DNA from 3 places in the Paenibacillus polymyxa M1 genome. Region 1 is predicted to be linked to each of the others. Evidence: riboswitches for the same ligand, from Rfam matches in the RefSeq annotation. Region 1 holds a riboswitch; each other region holds the start of a gene.
What was found. A riboswitch is a leader RNA that binds a small molecule or an ion and turns the genes downstream of it on or off. The one in region 1 is predicted to bind glycine.
Positions count from the first base shown of each region.

Region 2: linked by a shared signal. The riboswitch ahead of gcvT (glycine cleavage system aminomethyltransferase GcvT) and the one ahead of sdaAB (L-serine ammonia-lyase, iron-sulfur-dependent subunit beta) in region 1 are both predicted to bind glycine.
Region 3: linked by a shared signal. The riboswitch ahead of PPM_RS20465 (alanine/glycine:cation symporter family protein) and the one ahead of sdaAB (L-serine ammonia-lyase, iron-sulfur-dependent subunit beta) in region 1 are both predicted to bind glycine.

Region 1 covers NC_017542.1:482,509-488,789, forward strand. The annotation lists gene PPM_RS02140 (Ig-like domain-containing protein) at 76-2,412, shown strand; gene sdaAA (L-serine ammonia-lyase, iron-sulfur-dependent, subunit alpha) at 2,524-3,423, opposite strand; gene sdaAB (L-serine ammonia-lyase, iron-sulfur-dependent subunit beta) at 3,413-4,102, opposite strand; glycine riboswitch at 4,314-4,428, opposite strand; gene PPM_RS02155 (DUF6359 domain-containing protein) at 4,643-6,247, shown strand.
Region 2 covers NC_017542.1:4,379,009-4,385,289, reverse strand. The annotation lists gene gcvPB (aminomethyl-transferring glycine dehydrogenase subunit GcvPB) at 1-977, opposite strand, end outside; gene gcvPA (aminomethyl-transferring glycine dehydrogenase subunit GcvPA) at 974-2,329, opposite strand; gene gcvT (glycine cleavage system aminomethyltransferase GcvT) at 2,453-3,553, opposite strand; glycine riboswitch at 3,730-3,921, opposite strand; gene gcvH (glycine cleavage system protein GcvH) at 4,223-4,621, shown strand; gene PPM_RS19695 (PTS mannitol transporter subunit IICB) at 5,047-6,281, shown strand, end outside.
Region 3 covers NC_017542.1:4,547,016-4,553,296, forward strand. The annotation lists gene PPM_RS20455 (LytR/AlgR family response regulator transcription factor) at 1-305, shown strand, start outside; gene PPM_RS20460 (sensor histidine kinase) at 623-1,324, shown strand; gene PPM_RS20465 (alanine/glycine:cation symporter family protein) at 1,450-2,868, opposite strand; glycine riboswitch at 3,015-3,110, opposite strand; gene PPM_RS20470 (glycoside hydrolase family 1 protein) at 3,374-4,831, opposite strand; gene PPM_RS20475 (LacI family DNA-binding transcriptional regulator) at 5,041-6,012, shown strand; gene licT (BglG family transcription antiterminator LicT) at 6,247-6,281, shown strand, end outside.

The DNA.
Region 1 (6,281 bases):
GACGACATAAAACGTAGGTGTAGGGATTTTGCGAAATCCTTAATTTTTAGCTTTGAAATGGGAGGGAATTAGATTTTGAAGAATAGATGGTCCGGTTTTCTGGCGTTGGTCATCCTGATTTCAAGTTTTACATCATATGCAGGGTTTGCATCTGCAGCAGAAGCAGTGCTTTCCAAGATTGTCCTTTCGTCTAACGAGGTAACTTTGCAACAGGGGGATACAGCTGCGTTGACGGCAACGGCTGTTTATAGCGATGGGACAACCTCCAATGTAACCGTAAGCACAGATTGGAAAAGTGATAATACATCTATTGCTACGGTGTACAATGGTACAGTTTCAGCCAAAGCTGAAGGGGAAGCCACTGTGATTGCGACCTATAAGGAGAAGGTACAATCCGTTCAGGTACATGTAACGAAAAAGGTTAAGGCGCTGACATCCAATGTACAAAGCCTGAACTTGCGTTCAAGCGGTACAGGACAGATCAATCTGACAGCGACTTACAGTGATAATACAACAGCTCAGGTTTCAGGTGATGCGACCTGGACTTCGGATAATCAGAAGGTAGCGACTGTAGTCAACGGATTAGTTACTGCTCAGGGAGCAGGTTCAGCTAATATTAAGGCTGTATATGGACAACAGACCGTAACGATTGCTGTACAGGTAGAGCAGGTCAAACGGCTGGATGCCAGTACATCAGAGGTTTCTCTTTTGTTAAAAGATACGGAGAAGGTTAAATTGACAGCCACGTTCCCGGATGGATCGACTCAGGATGTTACAGAGTCTGCCGAGTGGAGCTCCAGCAATACAGCCGTGGCAGATGTTCTGAAAGGCACTATTACCGGCTATAGCACAGGGAAGGCGACAATCACAGGTAAATATGGCACGATGTCCGCTACGATTGCGGTGGATGTGGATCAGACGAATAAGCTGAAAGCCAGCGAAACCAATATTTTTCTCCGTTTGGATGAATCAAAAAAAATACAGGTATCTGCTGTGTACCCGGATGGTACGGTAACAGATATCACAGATAAAGCTGCTTGGACATCAAGCGATGAAAAAATTGCAACAGTGAATAAAGGAACGATTATGGCCATTGGAGCGGGGTCGGCTACAGTGACCGCTAAGTACGGAGATAAGACGGTTTCGATCAAGACAGATATTGAAACCTCTAGATTTCTGGATTTAAGCGAGGACAAGCTGAGCTTGAATGCTAAGGAATCCAAAAAGCTCAAGCTGACCGCAACCTATGTAACAGGGACGGAAGAAGATATCACAAGTAAGGCAGAGTGGAAATCCAGCAATGAAGATATCGCTTTTGTCAGCGTGGGGGAAGTCACAGGTTATAAAACAGGTGAGGCTACGATCACAGCTTCTTATGGCGGCAAAACAGCTACAGCTACAGTATCCGTAAATGTGCCTGGTGATCTGTCTTTGTCTTCCAAAACGGCAACGATTGATATTAATGAGGACTATATTGCAACTCTGACGGCTACTTATGCGGATGGACGCAAGGAAGACGTGACACAGGATGCGGAGTGGGCTTCAAGCGCGGAAGATATTGCTTCTGTGTCCAAAGGAACGATTACGGGTAAAGCAGCCGGTAAAGCGGTTATTACAGCAACCTATAACGGCAAAAAACTGACAATAAACGTACAAGTGGGCCTTGTGGACCGTCTGGAAACAGACTCGCGCGTGATTGCGCTTGGTGCTCAGGAAACAAAGCAGCTGAAAGTAACAGGCGTTAAGAGTGGCGGTACAAAAACAGACGTAACCAAGGACGCCACTTGGACTACTAGCAATGTAAAAGTAGTTGAAGTTAGCGAAGGTTTGATCAAAGCGAATGCTAGCGGTAAGGCAACGATCACTGCTTCATATGGCAAGCAAACCATTACATTTACGGTAGAAGTAGACGTAGCGCAAAAGATTGAAGCGGATGCCATTGCGTTATCACTGAAATCCGGGGATCAAAAAACGATTGCGATTGTGGTTAAATCCAGTGATGGTAAAGAAAAGGATGTTACAACCCAAGCTGAATGGAAAACGTCCAACTACAGGGTAGCCACCGTCAAAAAAGGTCAGGTTACCGCGATCAGCTACGGTAAAGCTAACATTCAGGCGAAGTTCGGCGGTAAGGTGATCAGCGTGCCTGTTGATGTTGATACGCTTAAATATCTGCAAACGGACGAAGTCGCCTTGACTTTGAAGGCAGGGCAGCTGGCTAAGGTTACGGCTACAGCCACGTATAAGGATGAGTCGGAGAAGGATGTTTCCAAGCCGGCTGTCTGGTCCTCATCCAGAATTATCGTTGCGACCGTCAAAGACGGTAACATTAAAGCACAGGGTAAGGGCAAAGCTGTAATTACAGTAAAATATGCTGGTAAAATGACGAAGGTACAGGTAACCGTTCAGTAATCTGTAACCGTCTGAAAAGAAAAAGAGCAAGCATACGTCTAGGGACGGCATGCTTGCTCTTTTATTTTTAAGGGACGTACTCGCTTCTTAATACAGAGGAGGTTACCCCAATTATGGCTTATCCTTTTTGACCGATGTGTTGCGAGTAAGGGATTCGGTCAAACGCTTGCCAGTGGGGGTCTGGGCCAAGCCGCCTTTGGCGGTCTCGCGGTGCTTTGACGGCATTGCGCTGCCGACTTCAAGCATCACGTCAATGACTTCGTCAGACGGAATGGCGCTGCGCACACCCGCCAAAGCCATATCCGCTGCGGCAAGTGCGGTCACGGCTCCCAGCCCGTTGCGCACGATACACGGAATCTCGACGAGTCCGGCGACGGGGTCGCATATCAGGCCGAGCGTGTTCTTGAGCGCTAGGCCTACGGCGTGAACGGCCTGCTCAGGTGTGCCACCGCGTAGCTCGACCATAGCGCCAGCGGCCATCCCGATGGCTGAACCAATCTCAGCCTGACAGCCTCCCTCCGCGCCGGAAATGAAGGAATTGTTGGCGATGACGTAGCCAATGGCTCCGGCTGCGAACAAGCCGTGCACCATATGCTCATCATCCCAGCCGAACCGCTCCTGCGCACTAATGAACACACCGGGGATGACTCCGCATGAACCTGCAGTGGGCGTGGCGACAATGCGCCCCATGGACGCATTAACCTCCGACACGGAGAGCGCATAAGCCATGGCGAGCGCGGAGGCATCGCCGGAGCAGGTTTCCCCTGTCCGCAGATATTCGGCTAAGCGCTTGCCGTCGCCGCCCGTCAATCCACTGCGGGATACAGTGTCTTGCGTCTGACCGCGATGAACGGCCTCCTTCATGACTTCATAATAATCAGACATTTGGCGGAAAATTTCTTCTTCCGTTGTATTCGTCTCTTGTACCTGCTCTTGAATCATCAGGCGGCCAATCGTGGTGGATTCCTCAGCGCATATAGCGCTGATTTCATGCAGATGGCTAAATCGCATCAGATTCAGCTCCTTTTTTCAAATTAATCATTTTAATTTCGTACATATGTGGTAAGGATTGTAGTTTTGCGATTAATTCAGCCGTAGGAAGACTGTCCGTTTCGATGGCTGTAAGTGCTTCTCCATCCCGGCCTTTGCGATCCACGTGCATATAGGCAATGTTAATGTCAGCGGCGCCGAGCGCTGAAGTCACCGCACCTAATGTACCGGGCTTATCCGAGTGAAGAAGCACCAACGTAGACAGCTCCCCGGTCAGGTTAACTCGGAATTCATTGAGCTGCTGGACATGGATGCTGCCGCCGCCGATGGAGGAGCCCAGCAGTGTACGCTGATCCTCACCCTTCCACAGCTCAAAACGGACAGTGTTCGGATGGGGGGCGGGTAGTCCGCTGACGGCAAATTCTACGGCCATCCCGGCCTGCTCCGCCCATTGCTCGGCATCTGGAATTCGGTGGTCGTCTGTATCGTAATTGAGCAGTCCTGCGATGAGCGCCAGGTCTGTACCGTGTCCTTTGTAGGTGTCGGCGAAGGAGCCGTACAGTGTCATGCGGGCACGGTCAGGCTGCGTCCCGAGCCAGTGACGGGCAACGCGTGCAAGCCGCACCGCGCCTGCAGTGTGTGAACTGGAAGGTCCGGTCATGGCCGGACCGATAATGGAAAATACATCTTTGAAACGCATGGTGTGGCCCCCTGTATGTTCTAGTACCATAGTATATGGTATTTCCGCGTTTTTGCGCGGCTATGACGGTTCCTAATGCTGACGTAAAATGTGAGCGCAAAAAAGGACAGGATAAGGAAGTTTCCCTTATCTCTGTCCTCGTTACCTGAGAGTTTCGTACGGTGTCCTTACCGCCTTACCCCTTGGGTGGCTTGCGCTCTCTCCAGAGTTGCGTCAGATGACGATACATGGACCTGAGAGATTATCCGCCAGCCGGGTGTTGGCGTCTTGCTCCTTCGGTGCCGCCAGCGTGTAAGCCCCTGGACAGACTCTCCCGTCATCTTCATTCGCGTATACCGTTCTACATATCTTTCTTAGCGTAATGTATGCCGTGCTCGGTGTCAATCGCAGGGTTCATTTTTTACATAAACAAGCGAGTTTCCGATAAAAGAGATTAAAATTTACATAATTATGGATGAAATCAGGAAGGAATTAGAAGATAGACAGCTAATCTGATAGAGGACAAGTACATTTATGGAATTATAGGAGGGATATTGACGTATGGTAAAAGGCTTGCGGTTCACAGGTTCACGCTTGAAAGGGGTGCTGCATCTGGCAGCGATCGTATCGCTGCTGATCGGGATCTTCGTTCCATTCGGTCAGGTCAAAGCGGAGGGAGCACTGACAGTAGCCGAGGCACTTCAGCGCCAAGGCAGTGGAGGCACAGTGACGGTGGAAGGTTACATCGTCGGACATGCTACCGGATCGAAAACGGCTAATTTTTCTTCTCCGTTTGCGAATGATTTTAACGTACTGATTGCCGACCAGGCCAATGAACGTAGCACGTCTAATCTATTGGATGTACAGCTGACATCAGCGTACAGAGGGCAATTTGGGCTAACAGGCCATCCTGAGCTGATTGGCAACAAAATCCGTGTGACGGGTACACTCGGCGCCTACAATAATTTTGGTGGAGTGAAAAGCCCAAGCGCTGTTGAACTGGTGAACGGAAGCGAGCCGGGTGAACCAGGTGAACCTGGCGAGCCTAATCCTGGTAACCCGGGTCAACCCGGTACTACACTGCCGGATGGCAAAGGTAAAAAGGTGCTGTTCGATAATACGCACGCACAGACGGCTGGGGCAGCAGATTGGGTCATTGAAGGCGCCTTCTCCGACTTTGCCAATGGACTGCGTAATGTAGGTTTTACAGTGGACCAACTGAACCGTCCCATTCCTTTTACTTATGGAGAACAGGCCATAACCTATGATAAGCTGCGCCAATATGATGTGTTCATCATCGGTGAAGCGAATGTTGCCTTTAAGGCATCCGAGCAGGCTGCCCTGCTGCAATATGTGAATAACGGGGGAAGTGTCTTCTTCATCTCCGACCACTATAATGCGGACCGTAACAAAAACCGTTGGGATTCCTCTGAGGTTATGAATGGCTACCGTCGTGGAGCCTATACTAATCCGGCCAAAGGCATGACTACAGAAGAAGCAGCATCACCGGCGATGCAGGGGTTAACTAGCTCCGATTGGCTGGCAACCAACTTTGGTGTTCGTTTCCGTTACAATGCGCTCGGTGACGTGAATGCTACGGACATTGTAGCCGCAGATCAATCCTTTGGCATTACCAAGGGTGTACGCTCGATTGCCATGCATGCGGGATCTACGCTGGCTATTATTGATCCTACCAAAGCCAAAGGAATTGCCTATATCCCTACAGGTACGAATAAATGGGGCAATGCTGTAGACCAGGGTGTCTATAACGGCGGAGGCCGTGCGGAAGGGCCTTATGCTGCGATCTCCAAGGTAGGTCAAGGCAAGGCAGCATTTATCGGTGATTCTTCCCCTGTAGAAGATGCTACACCGAAATATGCGCGTGAAGAAAACGGACAGTCGAAAAAGACATATGATGGTTTCAAGGAAGTGGACGATGCCACCTTCCTGGTGCAAACGGTCCAATGGCTTGCGTGGAAGCAGGACTACACCAAATTATCCGATGTGGCAGGTTTAACGCTGGATCAACCGACGAAGCTTCTGCCGTTTGAGGAGCCTGCGGCTTCCACAGAACCGCAACCCGAGCCTTGGTCTGCTCCAGCAGCAGGCTACAAATGGTACGATCCAAAAACGTTCAAGTCGGGCTCCTATGGGGCGGCTTCGTAATAAACGTAAAGAATTCAGTGTGAGTGGTTGGGTG
Region 2 (6,281 bases), 2.0 Mb from region 1:
TCCCAGCGGTACATACCCTGCGGATCACGTACGACAAGCGGCTTGGGCAGAAAGGGAATCAGTCGCTGCTTTACGCCGACAGGTCCAGCGCCCGGGCCCCCTCCACCGTGCGGAGTACTCATCGTTTTGTGCAAATTGAGATGCACCACATCAAAGCCCATATCCCCAGGGCGGGTAATCCCCATGATAGCATTGGAATTTGCGCCGTCATAGTAGAGCAGGCCACCTGCGTCATGCACAATTGCGGCAATATCAGTGATTTGCTTCTCGAACAGACCAAGCGTGTTCGGATTGGTCAGCATGAGCGCAGCGGTGTCGTTGCCTACGGCTTGACGCAGCGCATCCAGATCCACCAGCCCCTCAGGGGTGGAGGGAAGGGTGACTGTTTCGAAACCCGCGACGGTTGCACTGGCGGGGTTCGTTCCATGCGAGGAATCCGGCACGAGCACCTTGGTACGTCGCTCGCCACGTGCTTCGTGGTACGAGCGGATCATCATCAGCCCGGTCCATTCGCCATGGGCGCCAGCAGCGGGCTGAAGCGTAACGGCATCCATGCCGGTCAACGCAGCCAGATCATTTTGGAGCGTATGCAGCAGTTCCATAGCCCCCTGGATGCTATCCTCCGGCTGATATGGGTGAATTTTAGCAAAGCCTGCGTAACGGGCAACATCCTCATTCACCTTCGGATTGTATTTCATCGTACACGAGCCAAGCGGATAAAATCCGTTGTCGACGCCGAAATTGCGCTGGGACAGGGCGGTATAATGGCGAATAACATCTACTTCGTATACCTCGGGTAATGCCGCAGGTTCGCTGCGCAGCGCATAATCCGGCAAAAGCTCTGCCACCGGGCGACGGGGAACGTCGCAATCGGGAAGGGAATAAGCGATGCGACCCGGACGGCTCAATTCAAAAATGAGCGTTTGATCGTGTTCCTTTAACAGTTCTTGTTTCTGATCCTGTCCGGTGTGTGTCATAGCAATTCCCCCAAGGTGTGTACAAATTGGTCAATCTCTTCTTTGGTTCTTTGCTCCGTCACGGCAATCAGCATGTGACCAGCAAGTTCCTCATAGTCCCGGCCCAAATCGTAGCCAGCGATAAATCCGGCAGCTAGCAGCTCGGCCTGGAGTTTGCTCATATCTGTACCCTCAGGCAGTTTAAGGGCAAACTCATTAAAGGTTGGTGCGTTAAACGAGGTAGATACGCCCTTCAAGCTCATCAATTGCTCTAACGCATAACGGCTTTTATGCAAATTTAGCTCGGCTACTTCCTTGATCCCCTGTCTACCCATGACAGACAAATATACAGATGCAGATAAAGCGAGCAACGCTTGATTGGAGCAAATGTTAGACGTGGCCTTTTCGCGGCGGATATGCTGTTCCCGCGCTTGCAAGGTCAGTACGAAGCCGCGTTTGCCGTTACGGTCTGTAGTTTGGCCTACGATACGTCCAGGGATACGGCGCATATGCGCCTGGGAAACAGCAAAGTAACCGCAGGTCGGACCACCGAGGGAGGATGAGATCCCAAGTGGCTGCGCGTCTCCTACAACAATATCCGCGCCTTGCTTACCAGGGGTCTCTAGCAAGCCTAGTGCCAGTGGATTGGCACTAACAACCATAAGCCCTTGATGCGCATGGATGAGGTCAGCCATCGGCTTCAGATTTTCCACGGCTCCGAAAAAGTTGGGATTTTGGATCAAAACAGCCGCCGTCTGTTCCGATACGGCCGTGGCTAGCGCATCGACATCCGTTACGCCATCCGAACAGCCGATTTCCACAATGTCCAAATCCAATCCGCGTGCATAGGCTGCCAATACCTGACGTGCCTCTGGATGGACAGACCTTGATACGATAAGCTGTTTACGACGCGTGGCGGAAGCGGCCAATGAGCCCGCTTCCGCCAGAGCTGTAGCCCCATCGTACATGCTGGCATTCGCTACCGCCATACCTGTCAATTCGCAAATATACGACTGGAATTCAAAAATGGCTTGCAGCTCGCCCTGGCTTACTTCCGGCTGATAGGGGGTGTAGGCTGTGTAAAATTCGGAACGTGAGGTGATGTGCTGAATGACGGACGGAATATGATGATCATAAATACCTGCACCAAGAAAGCTGGCATGTGTATCTGCATTGGCGTTGTGTCCGGCTAGCTCGGCCATGTGGCGAGTTAAGGCTCTTTCGTCGAGCCGAGAGGAAAGAGGGAGTTCCCCTTGGTATCGAATAGCCTCTGGAATGTCACTGAATAAATCATCAATGGATGATACGCCCACCACACGCAGCATTTCGGTTTGGTCTTGTTCGGTCATGGGGAGATAGCGATGCTGCTTCATAGGTTCTGGCTCCTTTCGAAAAGCAAAATTTAGATAGTAAATTAGCTAATACATAGTCTTAATTGGAAAATCCAGAATTTTATATCTGACATGATCGCTTTTTTAGAATGAAGAGGATTAAGATCAGCGTAGCCGTTTATAAAAGGGGGCTGGGACCACTTCCGCACGCAGGCGTTTACCACGAATTTCGACCTCCAGCGGTGTCGATAGGGTGCTAAAACGACTGTCCACCAGGGCCAGCCCCAGATTACGCTTCAAGGTGGGCGATTGAGTACCCGTTGTGACCTCACCGATGTGTTGACCTTCAGCGAACACCGGATAATGAGCGCGCGGGATACCGCGGTCAATCATTTCCAGCCCGATCAACTTGCGAGGAATTCCTTGTTCTTTTTGACGTTGCAGTGCTTCCCTGCCGATAAAATCTCCTTTGTTCAACTTGACGAAGAAACCTAAACCAGCCTCAAGCGGTGAAATTGTGGCAGATAACTCCTGTCCGTACAATGGTAGCCGTGCCTCGAAGCGCAGCGTATCGCGAGCACCAAGTCCAGCGGGAATCAGTCCATACGATTCACCGCAACGAAGTAAACCATCCCACACGGCGGGTGCTTCCTCAGCAGGGATATAAAATTCAAAACCGTCTTCGCCGGTATATCCAGTTCGCGAGACAAGTGCTTTTGCTCCGAACAATTGCACGTTCTCATGGAATCGGAAAGATGCCAGATTCGTAATATCTGTATCTGTCACGGCTGCGGCAATACGTGCTGCTTCCGGTCCTTGTAGTGCCAGCAATGCTATCGCATCAGACACATTCTTCAGATGAACCGATGCTGGTACGTGGCGTATGAGCCAATCCCAATCTTTGTCGATGTTGGAGGCATTCACAACGAGCATGTAGCGCTCTGGTCCTTTGCAATATACAAGCAAGTCATCCACTACTCCTCCATCGGGGTAACACAGGAGTGAATATTGTGCCTGGCCTGGTTCCAACTGGCTGACATCATTCGTAGTTACCCGTTGCAAAAAAGCCTCAGCTTCTTTGCCTTCAACCAAGAACTCGCCCATATGCGATACATCGAATAAACCTGCACGTTGTCGGACGGCCTCATGCTCCTTTTGAATGCCGCTAAACTGAACGGGGAGTTCCCACCCGCCAAAGTCAATACAACGAACCCCGGGCTGCGTCCCGTAGGACGAATATAGTGGTGTTCTTCGCAAATTAGACATTTTTTCACTCCTATCCAGTGTAATCGGCTAAACAAAAAAGACAGGCTAAAAGAAACGTATAGACGGCAGTCCATACTCTTCTTTCAGCTCTGTCCTTGATACCAGAAAGTTACCCCGGTGTGAACCAGGTTTCCCCTTGGGTGATCCGCTCTTTTCACGGATGCTCTCCAGAGATGCGTCCGGCAGAGGTCCTTTTGCCTGAGAGATTCACCTGCAATGCAAGTTTACTCCTTCGGCGCTACCTTTTGGATCAACGGTATGTTACCCGGTTTTGCAGATAACAACTTGATCCGATTCGCGTGCCCAACTGTCTCACAAACGACAACAGCGATGCGAATATTTTTGGTAGTCTCTCCCTCCGCGTTCATCCGCGTTTGCAGTTGTCGAGGTATTTTCAAAAGCAATTACTATAACCCATTAATACGCAAATCCATTCAAAATGTCAATAAAAATGTCATATAAAACAATATGAAAAACATTTATTGTATAAATAAGGATATGTAAGCGTTTGTTACAAGTTATCATTTTTTTATAGACTGCGCTATATGAGTTGGTATGGAGTATTTTTGTTAGTATTATTGACATGGATGTTCTTGTTGTCATAATCTTAACTTGTCTAATACAGGTGATCAAAAGCATTTTATTCATGTGGAAGTGAGGCGAAGCAGGATGAGTGAAGTGAAACAGCAACTTTGGTATACAGACGAACATGAGTGGGTTCAGCACACAGTGGATGGGACGTTGCGGATCGGCATTACAGACTTTGCACAGCATCAATTGGGTGATATTGTTTTTGTGGAATTACCTGGGGCGGGAACAACGATTGGACAGGGGACGGAGATTGGTACAATTGAATCGGTGAAGACCGTATCCGATCTTTTTGCTCCGGTGACGGGAACCGTTTTGAAAGTAAATGAAGCTCTGGAAAGTACACCTGAGCTGGTGAATGAATCACCCTATGAAGAGGGTTGGATGATCGAAGTAGAGATGAGCAATGATGTCGAGGAAGCTCTGGGCAAGTTGCTGTCTGCGGAGCAGTACGAGCAGTTGATTTCGGATGAGCAATAATGAGCAATACAGCATGAAATAATAGCGCTTTATTCTGAGTTTTTATATGGATATTGAATTAAATAAGAGCATCGTTAGTCCGCTCAGTTTTTGTATAAAATAGTCGCTATGCCTGACATAGCGGCTATTTTTTTGTTGTCTTTTAGAAGACGTATTTACGTTGCTTACGCAGGCTTAGAAGAGAGCCTCTTTATACAATTGCACAGATTTACAACAGTGTTTTTTCGACTAATTTCTATTGTTATCGGCCATATTAAGAAGAATTATGCAGGTATAATGCCTTGTCGTTACTTTAAATTTAAATGTTGTCATCAACGTTCATGACGAAAGTACGTTTTCATTTCGTTGATGAAGATAGCGCTGTCATTTAGTATGAATTTTAAGAAAAGGTAGTGATGCTATTTACTCACAAGGAGGATATGAATATGAGCACAGTGGACACAAAGTCCAGTTCAAACGGTGGCGCTCGTGTCGCCGTACAGCGTTTTGGCCGCTTTCTCAGCGGTATGGTTATGCCCAATATGGGAGCCTTTATCGCATGGGGATTAATTACGGCCCTTTTTATTCCGACCGGGTGGTTCCCAAATGAGGGTTTTGCACAACTGGTTGATCCGATGAAAAATTATTTGCTGCCACTGCTGATCGGTTACACGGGAGGCACGATGATTCACGGACAGCGTGGAGGTGTGATCGGTGCCATTATGACGATGGGGGTCATTGTGGGGGCCGATATCCCGATGTTCCTGGGCGCGATGGTAGCTGGTCCGCTGGCTGCATGGATATTGAAGAAGTTCGATAAGGCCATTGAGGGCAAAGTCAAATCAGGTTTTGAAATGCTGGTCAATAATTTCTCGGCTGGGATTATCGGTGCCATTCTAGCATTACTAGCGCATGTGGCGATCGGCCCGGTCGTGCAAACCATCAGTCAAGTGTTGTCGACAGGGGTACAGTTCCTCGTGAACGCAGGGCTACTGCCGCTTGTCAATCTCATTATTGAGCCCGGAAAAGTATTATTTCTCAACAACGCACTGAATCATGGAGTATTGAGTCCGATTGCGCTGGAGGAAGCTGCAAGAACAGGAAAATCCGTTTTGTTCATGCTTGAATCCAATCCTGGCCCGGGACTCGGTATTTTGCTGGCCTATTGCCTGTTCGGTAAAGGCTCTGCGAAGTCGTCTGCTCCTGGTGCAGTCATTATTCATTTTTTCGGCGGGATTCATGAAATTTATTTCCCTTATATTTTGATGAAGCCGATTCTGATTCTCGCTGCTATAGCAGGGGGCGTTGTGGGAACCTTCTGTTTTATGTTGACAGGTGCCGGACTGGTTGCTGCTCCTTCACCAGGCAGTATCATTGCTTATTTCCTGATGACACCCAAAGGCGGATATTTGCCGATGCTGAGCGGTGTGGTCGCAGCTGCGGTCGTATCCTTTGCGGTTGCTGCAGTATTGCTCAAGACAGGCAAGCAAAAGGAAGAGGGGCTGGAGGAAGCTGCATCCCGCCTGAAAGATATGAAAAATCAAAGCAAGGGTGCAAGCGCTAACGCCACTGTAATGGAAGATAACCGCGCATCCGATCGTGCTGCCGAGATTGCCGCAGATCGAACGCTTAAGGATAAATCCGAGGTGAATAAAATTGTCTTTTCCTGTGATGCAGGTAT
Region 3 (6,281 bases), 1.8 Mb from region 1:
GACACTCTGAAATCATAGCCATCTCAAAAGGTGAAAACAATTACATCCATAATGAACTTTGTATTGCAACGGATTCACACAACTATTTTATTTCCGGAACGTTGAAAGCGGTTTATGAACAATTAAAATATCCGTTTGTGTTTATACATAGGTCAATAATTGTGAATTTAGTTCATATACGTAAGTTTTCAACTACTTCTGTTATTATGTCAAACCAACAAGAATTTCCTGTAGGTCGTTCTCACGCTAAATCGCTTCGTGAGGCGTATGCTCGTTTTATAATTTCTCGTTTTCAGGAAGGGTGAGTTTTTTGAATCATTGCGTTTACATTAATGTCACCTCGTTTTCTAATTACTCTTTATTTTTGTTTAGCACAACAAAGCAAAGTGATTTTTCCAATCCAATAGTTAACCTTTTTTTACTTTTCGCCTCTTTATACTTCATACTTATTATAGTACTATTCGTTCATTATTTAAAAAAAGGAAGAAAATACAATATAGGGATTATGTATTATTTTGTAATATTAATAGGAACATCGTTTAACTTATTCATACATTATAGTTTATTTTCTTTAATGAAATATAATTAATTCCTTATAATGTCAATAATCGGTATTATTGGAATGAACGTAATTATTGTCTTTCTAATGGACAAGCTGATAGAAAAGTCAAACCTCTCACGCTTTTTTCAAAAGCAAATGCTGATGCAAGAAAAACATTATAAAGAAACAACTCGATCTCTTAGTGATATCAAACGAAGTATTCATGATTTCAAAAAACAGTTAATATTTGTCCGTGCTTGTCTACAAGAACAGAGGACGGAAGAGGGTGTTAATCACATTAACCAAACTCTAGAAAATATAGAATCACCACGACTTCATATAACAACAGGACATCTTGTTATTGATGCCTTGGTAAATCACACTTTCAGCATCGCTGATAAAAGTGGGATAGCTTTCTTTCATCAAATCCATATTAACCCTGCAAACATTAGTATTGGAAGTCATGATCTATGTATTGTCTTAGGTAATGTTTTCGATAATGCTATTGAAGCTGTAAGGCAGCTTCCTAGAAAGAAAGAGCATTCAATTCATTTGGAAATTTTAACCGATAATTCTGCCCTATGGATTTATGTTCGCAATTCAAAAAGTAATTGTCTCAATACAGCATTCTCAACCAAAACATACACCCCCCCTTTAAAAAAACATGGGTATGGATTACTTAACATCCATCAAGTAATAAAGAAGTACGGTGGTTATTTAAATACAACAATTACGGATTCAAATTTTCAAATTACGATTATGATTCCATGTAATAACCCTTAGATTTGTAAACATTATGAATTAATGGCTATTCAGAATAAATAAAATGTCGGTAAATACCAGTCTTATAACAATTAAAAGGGAGTGTCCTCAAGCCTATGATGGCTGAGAGCACTCCCTTTTATTATTTATGAATTGATCGTTTGTCCTTTTTCTTCTACTTGGATAGCCGCCCCTACATTGGCACCTGCAAGAATGCCCTTTTTCTTATTAGGATACAAAGAATTCATATAGGTTCGGGTTTCTGCAACGACAATGCCTGACAAGCCGAGCAGTGCAATCAGGTTTGGAAAAGCCATCATTGCGTTAAAAATATCTGCCAGCAGCCAGATGGCATCGAGCTTGATGAACGCGCCTCCGGCAACCAGTATGATGAACAGATAACGGTATGGTTTAATCCACTTGACCCCAAGCAAATATTCAACACAGCGTTCCCCGTAGTAGTTCCAGCCAAGTATCGTTGTGAACGCAAATAAAATAAGGCTAATCGTCACGAGCTCTGCTCCAGCCGGAAAGGCACTGGAAAACGCATGTTGAGTCATCAGACCTCCATCATCATTTCCACTCCATATTCCCGTAACCAGCAATGTAAATCCTGTCAAATTACAAATAATCATCGTATCGATAAAAACGCCCGTCATGGATATTAGTCCTTGTTCTGCGGGCCATTTCGTCTTAGCTGCTGCTGCTGCGATTGGCGCACTTCCCAAACCAGCTTCATTTGCAAAGATCCCTCTGGCAACTCCGCTTCGCATCGCCAGCATAATCGTGGCTCCGGCAAATCCACCCGTCGCAGATGTTGTCGAGAAAGCCCCTTGTAATACTAGTGCGATCGCATGAGGAAGCTCTCCTGCAAACTTAATGAGTACGATTAAACAAACCACGATATAGAGCCCCGACATGAATGGAACAATCTTTGTGGATACCTTGGCGATACTTTTGAGTCCTCCAATCGTAACAACAGCCGTCAACACGGAAATAATGATTGCTGTAACTACTGTTGGCACGCCAAAGCTACTTTCCGTAGAAGAAACGATAGCCTTTACTTGCGGAAAAGTACCGATTCCAAATAGTGCTACAAGAATACCAGAAAAGGCAAACAACATCGCCAGCGGCTTGAAACGGCGGCCAAGCCCGTTTTCAATATAATACATCGGTCCACCCGAAAATTGTCCGTTCCGGTCTTTAACACGGTATTTAACGGATAATAGCCCTTCCGCATATTTGGTTGCCATCCCGAAAAAAGCTGCAACCAGCATCCAGAATAATGAACCGGGCCCACCCAGTTTGATCGCTGTTGCGACACCGACGATACTTCCCGTACCTACAGTAGCTGCGAGTGCCGTACTCAATGCTCCAAAGCTACTGACATCCCCGCTGCCTTCGTCCGGCGCTTTACCAATTAGCTTGAGCGCTAAGGGCAATCGAATAATCTGAAGCATCTTCAGACGGATCGTTAGCCACAACCCAGTGCCCATGACGAGAATTAGAAGCGGCGCTCCCCACATCCAACTGTCAATTGTTTCTAATAAATGTACCAAATTCATTTCAACCCGCTCCTCCAGCATATTAAAAAACAAAAAAGAGTCAAATCCGTTGATTCGACTCCTGGAGAGGTTAAAGGCACGAAAAATAAACCAATTTGTACAGGATTTTATCTCTAAAAAGCCTAGAGTATTCCCTGTCACAGGTTATTCGCGTCTCTGTCCTTTTGCCTGAGAGTTTAAGCAGATGATAATCTGCGGTGCACCTTCGGCGCCCAATTAAGGGTCTCTCCAGAGTTCTGTCCGTTTACGGTCCCTGCTTGTTGCTGTAAATCAGCTTAAGCACCTGAGAGTTTTGCCCCTTCGGTCGGAACTTTCGTTCCATCTCCCGCAAACATCAACCAGACATATGAAATTTTTATTTATTATACAGAAAACTTTCAGCGTATTACAAGTGAAAAATTTGTGAAGCCCTCTGACAAATCAATAGGGTGTCTATACAAAAAGCGGGTACAGCAGATTGCATCCTAAGGATTTTCTCTGCTGTACCCGCCAAAACGATATAGAATTACAATTCTTCACCATTGGTTGCTATCACATTTTTATACCAGTTAAATGAGTCCTTTTTGGAGCGTTGGAGCGTTCCGTTACCGTCATCATCCAGATCAACGTAAATAAATCCGTAGCGCTTGGACATTTCGGAAGTAGACATGCTCACAAGGTCGATAGGACCCCAGCTGGTGTAACCAATCAGATCAACACCGTCAGCAATGGCTTCCTTCATTTGGGCAATATGCTGACGCAAGTAATCAATGCGATACGTGTCATGCACAGAGCCGTCCTCTTCTACCTTATCGTACGCACCCAGGCCATTTTCCACGATGAACAGCGGCTTTTGGTAACGGTCATAAAACGTATTTAGTGTAACACGCAGGCCGATCGGATCAATCTGCCATCCCCAATCGGAGGATTGCAAATACGGATTTTTCACACCGCCAATCAGGTTCCCTGCTGCCTTTTCTCCTTCTGGACCTGCCGATACGGTCAAGGTCATGTAGTAGCTAAATGAGATAAAATCAACCGTATTATTTTTCAAAATTTCAGCATCGCCGGGTTCTGTCTGGATCACAATATTATTTTCTTCAAAATAGCGGTTCATATAGTTGGGATACTCCCCACGAGCATGCACATCCGTAAAGAACAGGTTCATTTGATTTTCATGCTGTGCTTTCAGAATATCCTCTGGGTTACACGTATGTGGGTAGCTTTCAATGCGAGCCAGCATACAGCCGATCTGAGCACCCGGAATGATCTCATGTCCCCGTTTGGTCGCCAGTGCACTTGCTACAAATTGATGGTGCAATGCTTGATATATCGCTTGTTGTTTGTTTTCTACACGGTCAATAACCACACCGCCGCCAGTAAACGGACTCATGGTCATGACATTGATTTCGTTAAAGGTCAGCCAGTATTTTACTTTATCCTTATAGCGTGTAAATACCGTTTCGGCATATTTTACGTAATGATCTACGACTTCGCGTCCCAACCAGCCATTATACTTCTGTGTCAGACCTAGCGGTGTTTCATAATGTGACAATGTTACCAACGGCTCAATTCCATACTTGCGCAGCTCATCGAATACATTGTCGTAAAATTGCAATCCTGCTTCATTCGGCTCGGCATCATATCCATTCGGGAAAATCCGCGACCAGTGGATGGACATCCGGAATACTTTAAAGCCCATTTCTGCAAACAAAGCAATATCTTCTTTGTAGCGGTGGTAGAAGTCCACTCCTTCACGCTTTGGAAAACGGGCGTTTACCTTCCCTGCCAAGATGTCCTCCAGTCGTTCAGACGAAATTTCTATAGCATGATCGTTTTTACGTTCTGCCTTAGGTACATAGGCTATCATGTCTGCGCTGGACAGGCCTTTTCCATCTACGTCAAAAGCACCTTCCAATTGGTTGGCTGCAGTTGCCCCGCCCCATAGGAAGTTTTGCGGGAATCCTTTTAGCGTCTTCGTCATGGTATGAAAACCTCTTTTCTTATCTAATGTTTTCACTCTAGTCAATAACCCATCAGGTGCTGCAATGCGAATCAATAACTAACGGTGACCGTTATCCTTTGAAATGCACCGATAGATGCTTTAAAATAGACGTAATGCCCTCATAAGCATCCTAATTGTTGTAACGCGTTTCATGTCAAGTATTTTTTTCTTAGGTGAGGAGAAGCATCATGTCGAATCTTGATCAAATTGCAAAACTGGCGGGCTTTTCCAAAGCTACGGTATCCAGAGTGTTAAATCAGTCCCCCCATGTAAGCCACGAAACCAGAACTAAAATTTTAAAAATCATGCAGGAATTAGATTATGTTCCTAATCGGAATGCGATTTCTTTATCCAAGGGCCAAACGCTTCAGATTGGTATCATCACATCAACTATTAATGAAATTGTTCTGGCATTTCTGGACAGCTTTGTAGAAATCGCAGGACAATATGAATTTCAAACCATTATTTATACTTCGGGAGAAGACAAAAAGAAAGAGCTTCAAGCATTCGAGGATTTAAAAAGAAAAAGAGTCGATGCGCTGGTCATCATTTCCTGCGTGAATGACACTGATTTTTTGAGTACTTATTGCAAATATGGACCGATCGTGGCATGGCAACGAATGGAGCATACCGATATTCGCTCCGTCGCAATGGATCAGTATGAAGGATATATGTTAGCGCTCAAACATTTGATACAAAAAGGCTATACACGTATAGCCAATGCTTTTGGTCGTCCAAGCAGCATCAATACTCACAGCAGACAACGTGCTTATGAGCAGATCATGAGTGAACACAATCTGCCAGTGTTGCAGCACTGGAACTATTCTTCTATTTATAACATTCGTGACGGCGAACAGGTTGTGCGCAATTTATTACAGCATCGTGAGGAATTTCCGGAGGCTATTTTGTGTGCAAACGATTATGTAGCAGTGGGCATTCTCTGCGAAGCGCGCAGACAATTGCTGAAGGTACCAGAAGATCTGGCGATTATTGGGTTTGATAACACGGAGCTGGCGCACACGATGGGAATTACAACGGTTCAAAATCCCATAATGGCTCAGGCACAAAATGCTTTTTTCATGCTTTCTCCTCAGCTGATTGGACGCCAGATGGAGCTTCATTCACTGGAGTACAGCCTCATTGAGCGTACAACCACTTAAGAGCACAGTTGGCTCGCAAACTAGGCAAATGGGCCTTAATATAAAATATTTTTTGTCGAAAGAGAATAAAATATGTTGAAATCGCTTTTTTTTGTGCTACAATAGCACTATATCGAAGGATTGTGACCGGTGATGCGGGCAATGCCTGAGTTCAATTGAGTGCTATTGCTAACAATAGTATTGAATTGTGCTTGGGCATTTTTTATTGGTAAAGGATGGGAGGGGGGAACTTCAATGATTATTGAGAAGGTGCTCAATAACAACGTCCT